Regions from separate parts of the Rhodomicrobium vannielii ATCC 17100 genome, predicted to be linked through region 1. Evidence: predicted binding sites of a transcription regulator. Region 1 holds the regulator's gene; each other region holds the start of a gene.

Region 1 (2,201 bases):
CCTGGGCTGCGGCAAGCTTCTGCGGATCGTTCATCCAATATTGCGCGATCGGCGCGAAAATCTTGCCGATGTCCGCCATTCCGCCCGCAACCGTGAAAGCTCCAGAGCGCTTGTCCTTGTCCTCGTAGATTTTCGCGACGGCCTGCCCGCTTGCCTCGAAGGCGCGAAGAAGGTTCGTCGCGAATTGCTCCGGAGACTGAAGGCCCGGCAAAGGTCTGGATGGCGCCGGGCCGCTTGCGGCTTCTCGCTTGTCGCCTTTTTGACGCTTGTCTGACATCCGTGCGTAGCTCTCCCAAACCGCAAAGTTATTCTTGCGTCCTTTTGCGCCCGTTGAATCGAGCATGGACCAATAATATAACATTCTGGCGTCGTTTGGTGAGGGGCTAAAGGCATTTCTTAGCCCGCTGCAATAGTCCTCCGACTAAGTACGCACTATAGCGCTTCGTGCGCGCATGTCCCGCTTCCGCGTTGTCGTCATATCAGCCATGACTCGACGCGATGGCGACTTAAAATCGTCGCAGGAGCGCGACCAGCTTGCCTTGGATTTTCACGCGGTCTGGACCGAAAATCCGTGTCTCGTAAGCCGGGTTGGCGGGTTCGAGAGCAATCGATTGTCCACGCTTGCGAAGCCGCTTCAGCGTGGCCTCCTCGTCGTCGATGAGCGCGACCACGATATCCCCGCTCTCGGCAGCCGCCGTCTTTTTCAGAACGACGGTATCGCCCTCTTGAATGCCGGCCTCAATCATCGAATCGCCGCGTACTTCAAGCGCGAAATGATCGCCCGTCGAAAGGTATTCGGGCGGCATGACGAGAACGTGGCTGTGGTCCTCGATGGCCGAGCGGGGCACGCCCGCCGCGATGCGGCCCATGACGGGAACCGAAATGCCGCCATCGTCACGGTCGCGGATGAAAGGAGCCTGCGGTGCTTCTTCGAAAGACGAGCGGCGCGCCCCCTCGATCACGGTTGGCATGAAGCCTCGCCTTCGGTCGGCTTCAAACCCGACGCGGCGCTCCGGCATCTTCATCACCTCAAGCGCGCGAGCGCGGTGCGGAAGCCGTCGGATGAAGCCGCGCTCTTCCAGCGCCATGATGAGGCGATGAATACCAGACTTGGATTTGAGGTGCAGCGCCTCCTTCATTTCGTCGAACGACGGAGGAACGCCGGTCGCTTCAATGCGCTCGTTGATATAGAGAAGGAGTTGCTTTTGCTTCGGTGTCAGCATGGGCGGCCCGGTTGTGGCGAAGGACTTGTACAAACCAAGAACACCAATAAGCGTTCTCATTAAGTTCCGCAAGGGAAAAGGGCACTTTTGCAACCCGCCCTGCACAGATGGGAATCTGTAGCCTCCCGAGATTTCCCAATGGCTAATTCGCCTTTCATGGCACGAATTTCGGGAAAGAATGATGTCTTTGCGCGAAGCGGAAGATCAGCGATAGCCACGATTCATGCGAACCTGACTGCGATGGACGACGCGTTCTCCGTCTTCTCTTTTCAATCCGGCGAAGATGAAGGTCGATAGAATCGTCATGATCCCGAGGACGATGAAGGCTTCGTGAAGACCGAAGCCCATCATTGCCTTTTCACGCGAAGGCGCATGTTCTGGAATGAAGAACGCCGTGATAAGCCCCGCCGCCGCGATGCCGAAACTGATGGAAAGTTCCTGAGCGGTGCTTGCAATCGAGCCCGCGCTGCTTGTCTTGTGCTGGTCCATATCGGCATAGGCCATGCTGTTCATCGTCGTATACTGCAACGAGCTGAACGCGCCGTAGAGGGAGGCCTGCAACACGATGAGCCAGACGGGGGTGTATGGCCCCACGGTTGCGAACAGCATCAGGAGCGCCCCGAGAATGATCGTGTTCGACGTGAGCATGTTGCGATAGCCGAGGCGGTCGAGAATGCGGGACAGCGCAAGCTTCGCAAGAATGCCGCCGATAGCCTGGGGCATGATGAGCAGTCCCGACTGCATCGGCGTGAAGCCCAGCGGGATCTGGTAGAGGAGCGGCAGAAGGAAGGGCACGCCGCCAACGCCGAGGCGGGTGAAGAAGCTGCCGCTGACGGAGATGCGGAACGTGCGGATGCGGAACAGGCCAAGCTCAAGCAGCGGCCAACGTGTCCGCAGCGAATGATATCCGTAGGCGAGGATGAGGGCGACGGAAACCGCCAGAAGCGCGATGGTTTGGGATGGCGTCAGGATATGCTC
Region 2 (2,201 bases), 280 kb from region 1:
TCGGGTAGAAGTGCGGCGCACGCAGCGGCATAAGGCCCACCGCCCGAGACGCCCGCCACCGCGAACCGCCCGATGCCTAGGCGATCCGCGAGCGCCGCCACGTCCCCCGGCCAGTCGACGAGCTTCCTCCCCGGCTGGAAGTCCGATGCCCCGAAGCCAGGCCGGTCGGGTGAAATGAGGCGCAGGCCGAGCCTACGCGCGGGCGCGTCAGCCAGCCGATACATGAGGCGCGATCCGGGCGTCCCGTGAAAGACGAAGACGGGCAGCCCCGCGTCGTCGCCATATTCAGACCATGCGAGCTTGCGGCCGCCGGAAAGCGCCAGCGTTCGCGGCTCCCCCGCGAAAACGGCGGCGTTGCTATGCCGGGTGCTGGTTGCAAACGCCATGATGCGCCCCTCCGGTTGAAACATCGCATGCGGATTTAAATATAGAAAAGAACCGCCTCAAGAATGAGGCGGCCATCTCGGAATGTTAGCACATCAGACAAGGAGAGAACGATGGCTGACGAAGGTTCGAGCAAAGGTCGTGGCGCCCCGCCCCCGCGCTACGGAGACCCGTTTCAATCGTTCCGAACGGAAATGGACAGGCTTTTCGAAAACTTTCTCTCGGGAGTTCCGCAACTCGCCGGTTTTCGGCAGGGCGTTCCGGCAGGCCACGGCCTGACGCCGTCTCTCGACGTGAAAGAGACCGACAAGGAACTCGTGGTGAAAGCGGAACTGCCCGGCATCGATGAGAAGGATCTGCAACTGACGGTGCACAACGGGCAGCTTCGCATCAGCGGAGAGAAGAAAAGCGAGAAGTCGGAGGAGCATGAAAACTATTACGTGAAGGAGCGCAACTTCGGCTCGTTCACGCGCACGATCCCGCTACCCGACACCATCGATGAGGACAAGGTCGAGGCGACCTTCGACAACGGTGTGCTTACGGTTACTCTGGCGAAGAAGGACGATCACATAAAGCCGCAGAAGAAGATCGAAATCAAAAGCGGTCAAATCTCCACTTAGTCCGCGCGTGACCAACAAAGGCGGCGCGATAAATCACCGCGCCGCCTTTTCACGGTTTGGTGCCTTCGTTCACGTTTCGTTAACAACTTATCCACATGGCAGACTTGACACTCCAGGACAAAAGGGGAACATTTGGGGATCGTAACGCGTATATCAAAAGGTTTGGACGCTTCGATGCTGATCCCGATTTCCCGGCAGATATGGGAAGCCAAGTATCGTTACACGCCCGCCCATGGCGAACCTGAGCAATCAGTGGAGGAAACTTTCGCCCGCGTGGCAAGGGCGGCCGCATTGGCAGAACAAGAAGCCAGCCAGAAAGATTGGGAGAAGCGCTTTCTGGATGCGATGGCGGATTTCGCCTTCATACCGGCGGGACGCATCCTCGCGGGAGCTGGCACGGGCCGCGACGTCACCTTGTTCAATTGCTTCGTCATGGGCGAGATCGGCGACGATATGGGCTCGATCTTCGCGCATGTCCGGGAGGCTGCGCTGACGCTCCAGCAGGGCGGCGGTATCGGCCACGATTTCTCCACGCTGCGGCCAAAGGGCGCGCCCGTGAAGGGGGTGGGCGCGGATGCGTCCGGCCCGGTCAGCTTCATGGACGTGTGGGATGCGATGTGCCGAACGATCATGTCCGCCGGATCGCGCCGCGGCGCCATGATGGGCACGCTCCGCTGCGATCATCCCGACATCGAAGCCTTCATCGAGGCGAAGGCGGACCCTGCGCGGCTCCGAAACTTCAATCTTTCGGTGCTCGTGACAGACGCTTTCATGGAGGCGGTGAAGGCGGATGCGCGCTGGCCGCTCACGTTCGAAGGCACCGTTTTCCGCGAGGTTAGCGCACGCGGCCTGTGGCTGAAGATCATGCGCAGCGCTTACGACTATGCGGAGCCGGGCGTCATCTTCATCGACCGCGTCAACGCCGCCAACAATCTTGCGTGGTGCGAGACGATCTCGGCAACAAACCCTTGCGGCGAGCAGCCCTTGCCGCCTTACGGCGCCTGTCTTCTCGGGTCAATCAACCTCGCCGCGCTGATCGAAAAGCCCTTTGAACCCGAGGCCCGGCTTGACGAGGCGCGCCTTGAAAGGCTTGTGCCCGTCGCCGTGCGGCTTCTCGACAACATCATCGACGTGTCGCGCTACCCGCTGCCATCGCAGGAACGCGAAGCGAAGGCGAAGCGGCGCATCGGCCTTGGC
Region 3 (2,201 bases), 1.1 Mb from region 1:
CGCGAAGGCCGCGCCGAAGGTGGGCGCGATGGCGGCGCGGGCCGGGATGCCGCGCGCTTCGAGGCGGCCGAGCAGGTCGTCCGCGAGTTCATCTTCATCCCCGACAAGATGCGCGCAGCCGGTGATGTCGAGCCACAGGCCGGACGGCGCAGGCGCGGTCGCGGGCGTATAGCGCTGCGCCCACAGCGCGAGGGCGGCGCGCGCGTCGGCCTCGGCGGCAGGGTCCGCGTCGGCGGTGACGAGTTTCGGGCACACGGCGAGCGCATCGGCCAGCGGCTGGTGCAGGTAAAGCCCCGCCTCGATGGCCGGTCCGTCCAGCGCGGCGATGCGGCGAACGGTGCCGTGCTTCTCAAGCAGGGCTAGCGGTTCGCGGCGCTTCGCGAGCCTCGGACGCTTCAGCCGCGCGAGCGTCATCGCGAAGTTCGGCAACCACACGTACATGGCCCGCTTGCCAGTCGCTCGCGTCAAAGCTGTCCCCGTCTGCGCCATCGAGTGCCTCCACGATAAAGGATGCGGTTCTTCCATTGCGGCAATAGTCGAGGTCGAGGCGCCAGCGCGGCGGGCCGAGACTACCGAAGACATCGGACGAAGGGACGGCGGCGACGCGCCAGCGGGTGGAGGCGGCCCCGCTCGGCTCGCCAGTTACGCCCTTGGGCTTCACCACATGGCGGCGGATAAGGAGAGCGAGCGCGCTTGAAGCCCGCGCCGCGGCGTCAAGCCTGCGCCCGGTTTTCAGCGTGAGTGCGCCCGCCTCGCCGAGCACGGCGGCAACGGCACGCGAATGCAGCGCCTCTTCCATGACGGCCAGCACCTCGGCATCCTTTCGGCAGTCCACGAAGACGACGCGGGCCGGGTCGAGGCCGAAGCGGCGAAGGCCGGGCGCGTAAAAGTCGGTCTGGCTTGCGGCCCACAGCGCGATGCCGCCTCGCGCGCGCAAATGAGCGGCCAGCACGGTCGCCGCAAAACCTGTCACCGATGGCGCAAGTTCGGCTTCGAGCGCGTTCGCGGTGAACTCATGCAGCGCGCCGAGCGAGAGGCCGCCGCCGGGCAGTGGCGCATTCAGCCGCGCATCCGCGAAGCGCAGCACTGGGGGCGTCCGGTCGTCATCGAGATAGTGGCCTTCGATGGCGCGGACCTGCATCCTGAGCGCGTCCAGAGCACCGGAAGCCGCAGACCCGGCACGCCGGTTTGAAGCTGTGTTCGCTCGCATCGCGGCTTGCGGTCGCGTGGCCTTTTCGGCGCGATGATCTGGCGGAGGGCTGACGCTCATGACACATTGTGATCCTGCTTTGTTCTTGTTTTGGACCATAAATTCGCGCCCGTCAATCAGTTTGTTCTCGCATGAGAGCAAGCCGCAAACGGCGTCGCGACGGCGCGCGTGCCGTCGCTCGCAAGAAAACGCGCGCTTTAATATCCGATGGCCGCCGAGTCGCCGTCGCGCAGGTCGGCCGCGCCGAGAAACAGCGGGCCTTTCTTCATGATCGAGTTGGCGCGGCCGAGCACGCGGTGCTGGAACGTGCCGTCGGCATTCTTCGGCAGGATAAAGCCGCGCGCTTCGAGAAGCCGCAACGTATCATCCGAAACGCCGCGTTCGGTGATGACGTTATCCGGCATCCACTGGTGATGGATGCGCGGCGCGGCGGTGGCTTCGGCCACGTTCATGTCGAAGGTCAGCACGTTCAGGATTTCCTGCAGAACCACCGTGATGATGGTGCTGCCGCCGGGGCTGCCTGTGATGAGATACGGCGCGCCGTCCTTCATGACGATGGTCGGCGCCATCGAGGACAGCGGGCGCTTTTTGGGCTCGATCGCGTTCGCCTCGTCGCCGGTAAGGCCGAAGGCGTTCGGCGCACCCGCCTTCGCGGAGAAATCGTCCATTTCGTTGTTGAGAAGGAAGCCCGCACCGTCGACCGAATAGCCACTGCCGAAGGCGAGGTTCAGCGTGTAGGTGTTCGCGACCGCGTTGCCCGCCTTGTCCATCACCGAAAAATGCGTCGTCTGCTCGCCCTCGGGCGCGGGCGGCTTGCCCGCTGACACGTCCGCTGACCTCGCCGCGCGTTCGAGGTCGATGCCCTTGCGAAGCTCCGCCGCATAGGCTTTGTTCGTCAGGCCCGCCACCGGCACGGTCACGAAATCCGGGTCGCCCAGATATTTCGCACGGTCGGCATAGGCGCGCCGCATCGCCTCGATGAGCCGGTGAT
Region 4 (2,201 bases), 1.8 Mb from region 1:
CCTTCTTCTCAAGGAGCGTGGCGTCGAGCGAGGCGAGTATGTCACCGTGGAGGTGCGAGACTCTGGGACCGGCATCAAGCCCGAGCATCTGGAGAAGATTTTCGATCCCTTTTTCTCGACGAAAGAGGTCGGCAAGGGAACGGGACTTGGGCTGTCCACCGTCTACGGCATCGTAAAGCAGACGGGCGGCACTATTCTCGTCGACAGCGAGATGGGAAAAGGGTCGTCCTTTCGAATTTTCCTGCCACGGTATGTCGAAACCGAGCTCGACCTGAAAGCCCTCGAAACTCGCGGTGAGGCGCCGGAGCAGACCATCGATCTCACCGGCAAGGCAACCGTCCTGCTGGTTGAGGACGAAGACGCCGTGCGCTCTTTCGCATCGCGCGCGCTTGCCACGCGCGGCTACACCGTGCTCGAAGCCGCGAGCGGCGTCGAGGCGCTCGAAATCATGGATCGGCACGAAGGCCAGGTTGACCTCGTGGTGAGTGACGTCGTGATGCCCGAGATGGATGGCCCTACCCTTTTGCGCCACCTGCGGCAGAGAAACCCAGACATTCGCATTATATTTATGTCTGGATATGCGGAGGAAGCTTTTCGCAAGAACCTGAGTGCCGACGAAAATTTTGTTTTTCTTCCGAAGCCCTTCACGCTCAAGAAGCTCGCCGAAACCGTCAAGGCCGCCGCTGCCTAGTCGACGCGCTTGCACTCCTCGCCAGATTCCGAAAGGTGCGCTGCTCTCGTTCATGCACGAACTCATACTGAGATTGCCAGACTTCTATCTCAGGTTGAGTTCAACTTTATCGCGGAACAAATGATGAACTCAAGCTCGCCTCTTGCCTTTTCCACAGTTATCGGCTTCGGGGTGACGCAATTGCAACGGACTGGACAATTGACCGAAGGTTGCATTAAAACACTTGCACACAAGAACAAATGAAGTACATTCGGTGTCGTTTGCAAGTCCATGGCCGCTATGAAATAAACAAGGATAACGATTCATGAGCGAGACGCCGTTCCGCGTGATCGAAGGGAATTGGGACAGCATGGACAAGCAGAAAGCCCTCGAAGCCGCCTTGAGTCAGATTGAGCGGAATTTCGGTAAGGGATCCGTCATGCGGCTGGGCAAGAACGACAAGCTCGTCGAGGTCGAAGCGATTTCCACTGGATCGCTGGGCCTTGATATCGCGCTCGGGATAGGCGGGTTACCGCGTGGCCGTGTCGTCGAGATTTTCGGACCTGAATCGTCTGGCAAAACGACGCTCGCGCTGCACGTCATTGCTGAAGCCCAAAAAAAAGGCGGCTCCTGCGGGTTTGTGGACGCCGAGCACGCGCTCGATCCCGGCTATGCGCGAAAGCTGGGCGTCAATCTTGAAGAGTTGATCATCTCGCAGCCCGACGCGGGCGAACAGGCGCTCGAAATCACCGATACGCTGGTGCGCTCCGGCGCGATCGACGTGATCGTGGTGGATTCGGTTGCCGCATTGACACCAAAGGCCGAAATTGAAGGCGAAATGGGCGATGTACTGCCGGGCATGCAAGCTCGCCTCATGAGCCAGGCGCTTCGAAAGTTAACTGGATCGATCTCGAAATCGAATTGCCTTGTTATCTTCATCAATCAGATTCGCATGAAGATCGGCGTGATGTTTGGCAATCCAGAAACCACCACGGGCGGCAACGCACTCAAATTCTACTCATCCGTGCGCCTCGACATCCGGCGCATCGGACAGATCAAGGAGCGGGACGAGGTTGTCGGCAATCAAACTCGCGTCAAGGTTGTGAAGAACAAGGTGGCCCCTCCATTCAAGCAGGTCGAGTTCGACATCATGTATGGCGAAGGCATCTCGAAGACAGGGGAACTGGTCGACCTCGGGGTGAAGGCGAACATCGTGGAGAAGTCAGGCTCCTGGTATTCGCATGACAGCCAGCGAATTGGACAGGGTCGAGAAAATGCAAAGGCCTTTTTGCGCGGCAACCCTCTGGTGGCTGAAGCAATAGAACGGGAAATCCGGGCCAATGCCGGACTGATCGCGACAAAAATCCTCGACGGCACGGATGGCGACGACGATAGCGGCGACGGTGAGATTCCAAGCGAGGCTGAGGCACCGCCCCCGAGCCGGAAGGGAGCCAGCCGTTAGGCTGCGGGTTGGTGTGTCAAATCGGTCTGATGTGGCGGGATTGCTGTGGGCGGCTTGCCCTATAAAGGG

What was found. The regulator LexA, encoded in region 1, represses DNA repair genes until DNA is damaged. The targets are predictions, from matches to a motif close to TGTTCNNNNTGTGTTCNG.
Region 2: a site for LexA is predicted at 1,118-1,135, ahead of RVAN_RS08385 (adenosylcobalamin-dependent ribonucleoside-diphosphate reductase). Genes of this name have one in related genera too.
Region 3: a site for LexA is predicted at 1,280-1,297, ahead of RVAN_RS20510 (ImuA family protein). Genes of this name have one in related genera too.
Region 4: a site for LexA is predicted at 804-821, ahead of recA (recombinase RecA). Genes of this name have one in related genera too.

Annotation. Positions count from the first base shown of each region.
Region 1 covers NC_014664.1:1,536,488-1,538,688, forward strand. The annotation lists gene RVAN_RS07000 (PHA/PHB synthase family protein) at 1-277, opposite strand, end outside; gene lexA (transcriptional repressor LexA) at 507-1,223, opposite strand; gene RVAN_RS07010 (DHA2 family efflux MFS transporter permease subunit) at 1,428-2,201, opposite strand, start outside.
Region 2 covers NC_014664.1:1,816,890-1,819,090, forward strand. The annotation lists gene RVAN_RS08375 (alpha/beta fold hydrolase) at 1-386, opposite strand, end outside; gene RVAN_RS08380 (Hsp20/alpha crystallin family protein) at 498-1,004, shown strand; gene RVAN_RS08385 (adenosylcobalamin-dependent ribonucleoside-diphosphate reductase) at 1,179-2,201, shown strand, end outside.
Region 3 covers NC_014664.1:2,641,978-2,644,178, forward strand. The annotation lists gene RVAN_RS20615 (Y-family DNA polymerase) at 1-441, opposite strand, end outside; gene RVAN_RS20510 (ImuA family protein) at 350-1,270, opposite strand; gene ggt (gamma-glutamyltransferase) at 1,408-2,201, opposite strand, start outside.
Region 4 covers NC_014664.1:3,288,139-3,290,339, reverse strand. The annotation lists gene RVAN_RS15195 (response regulator) at 1-691, shown strand, start outside; gene recA (recombinase RecA) at 996-2,132, shown strand.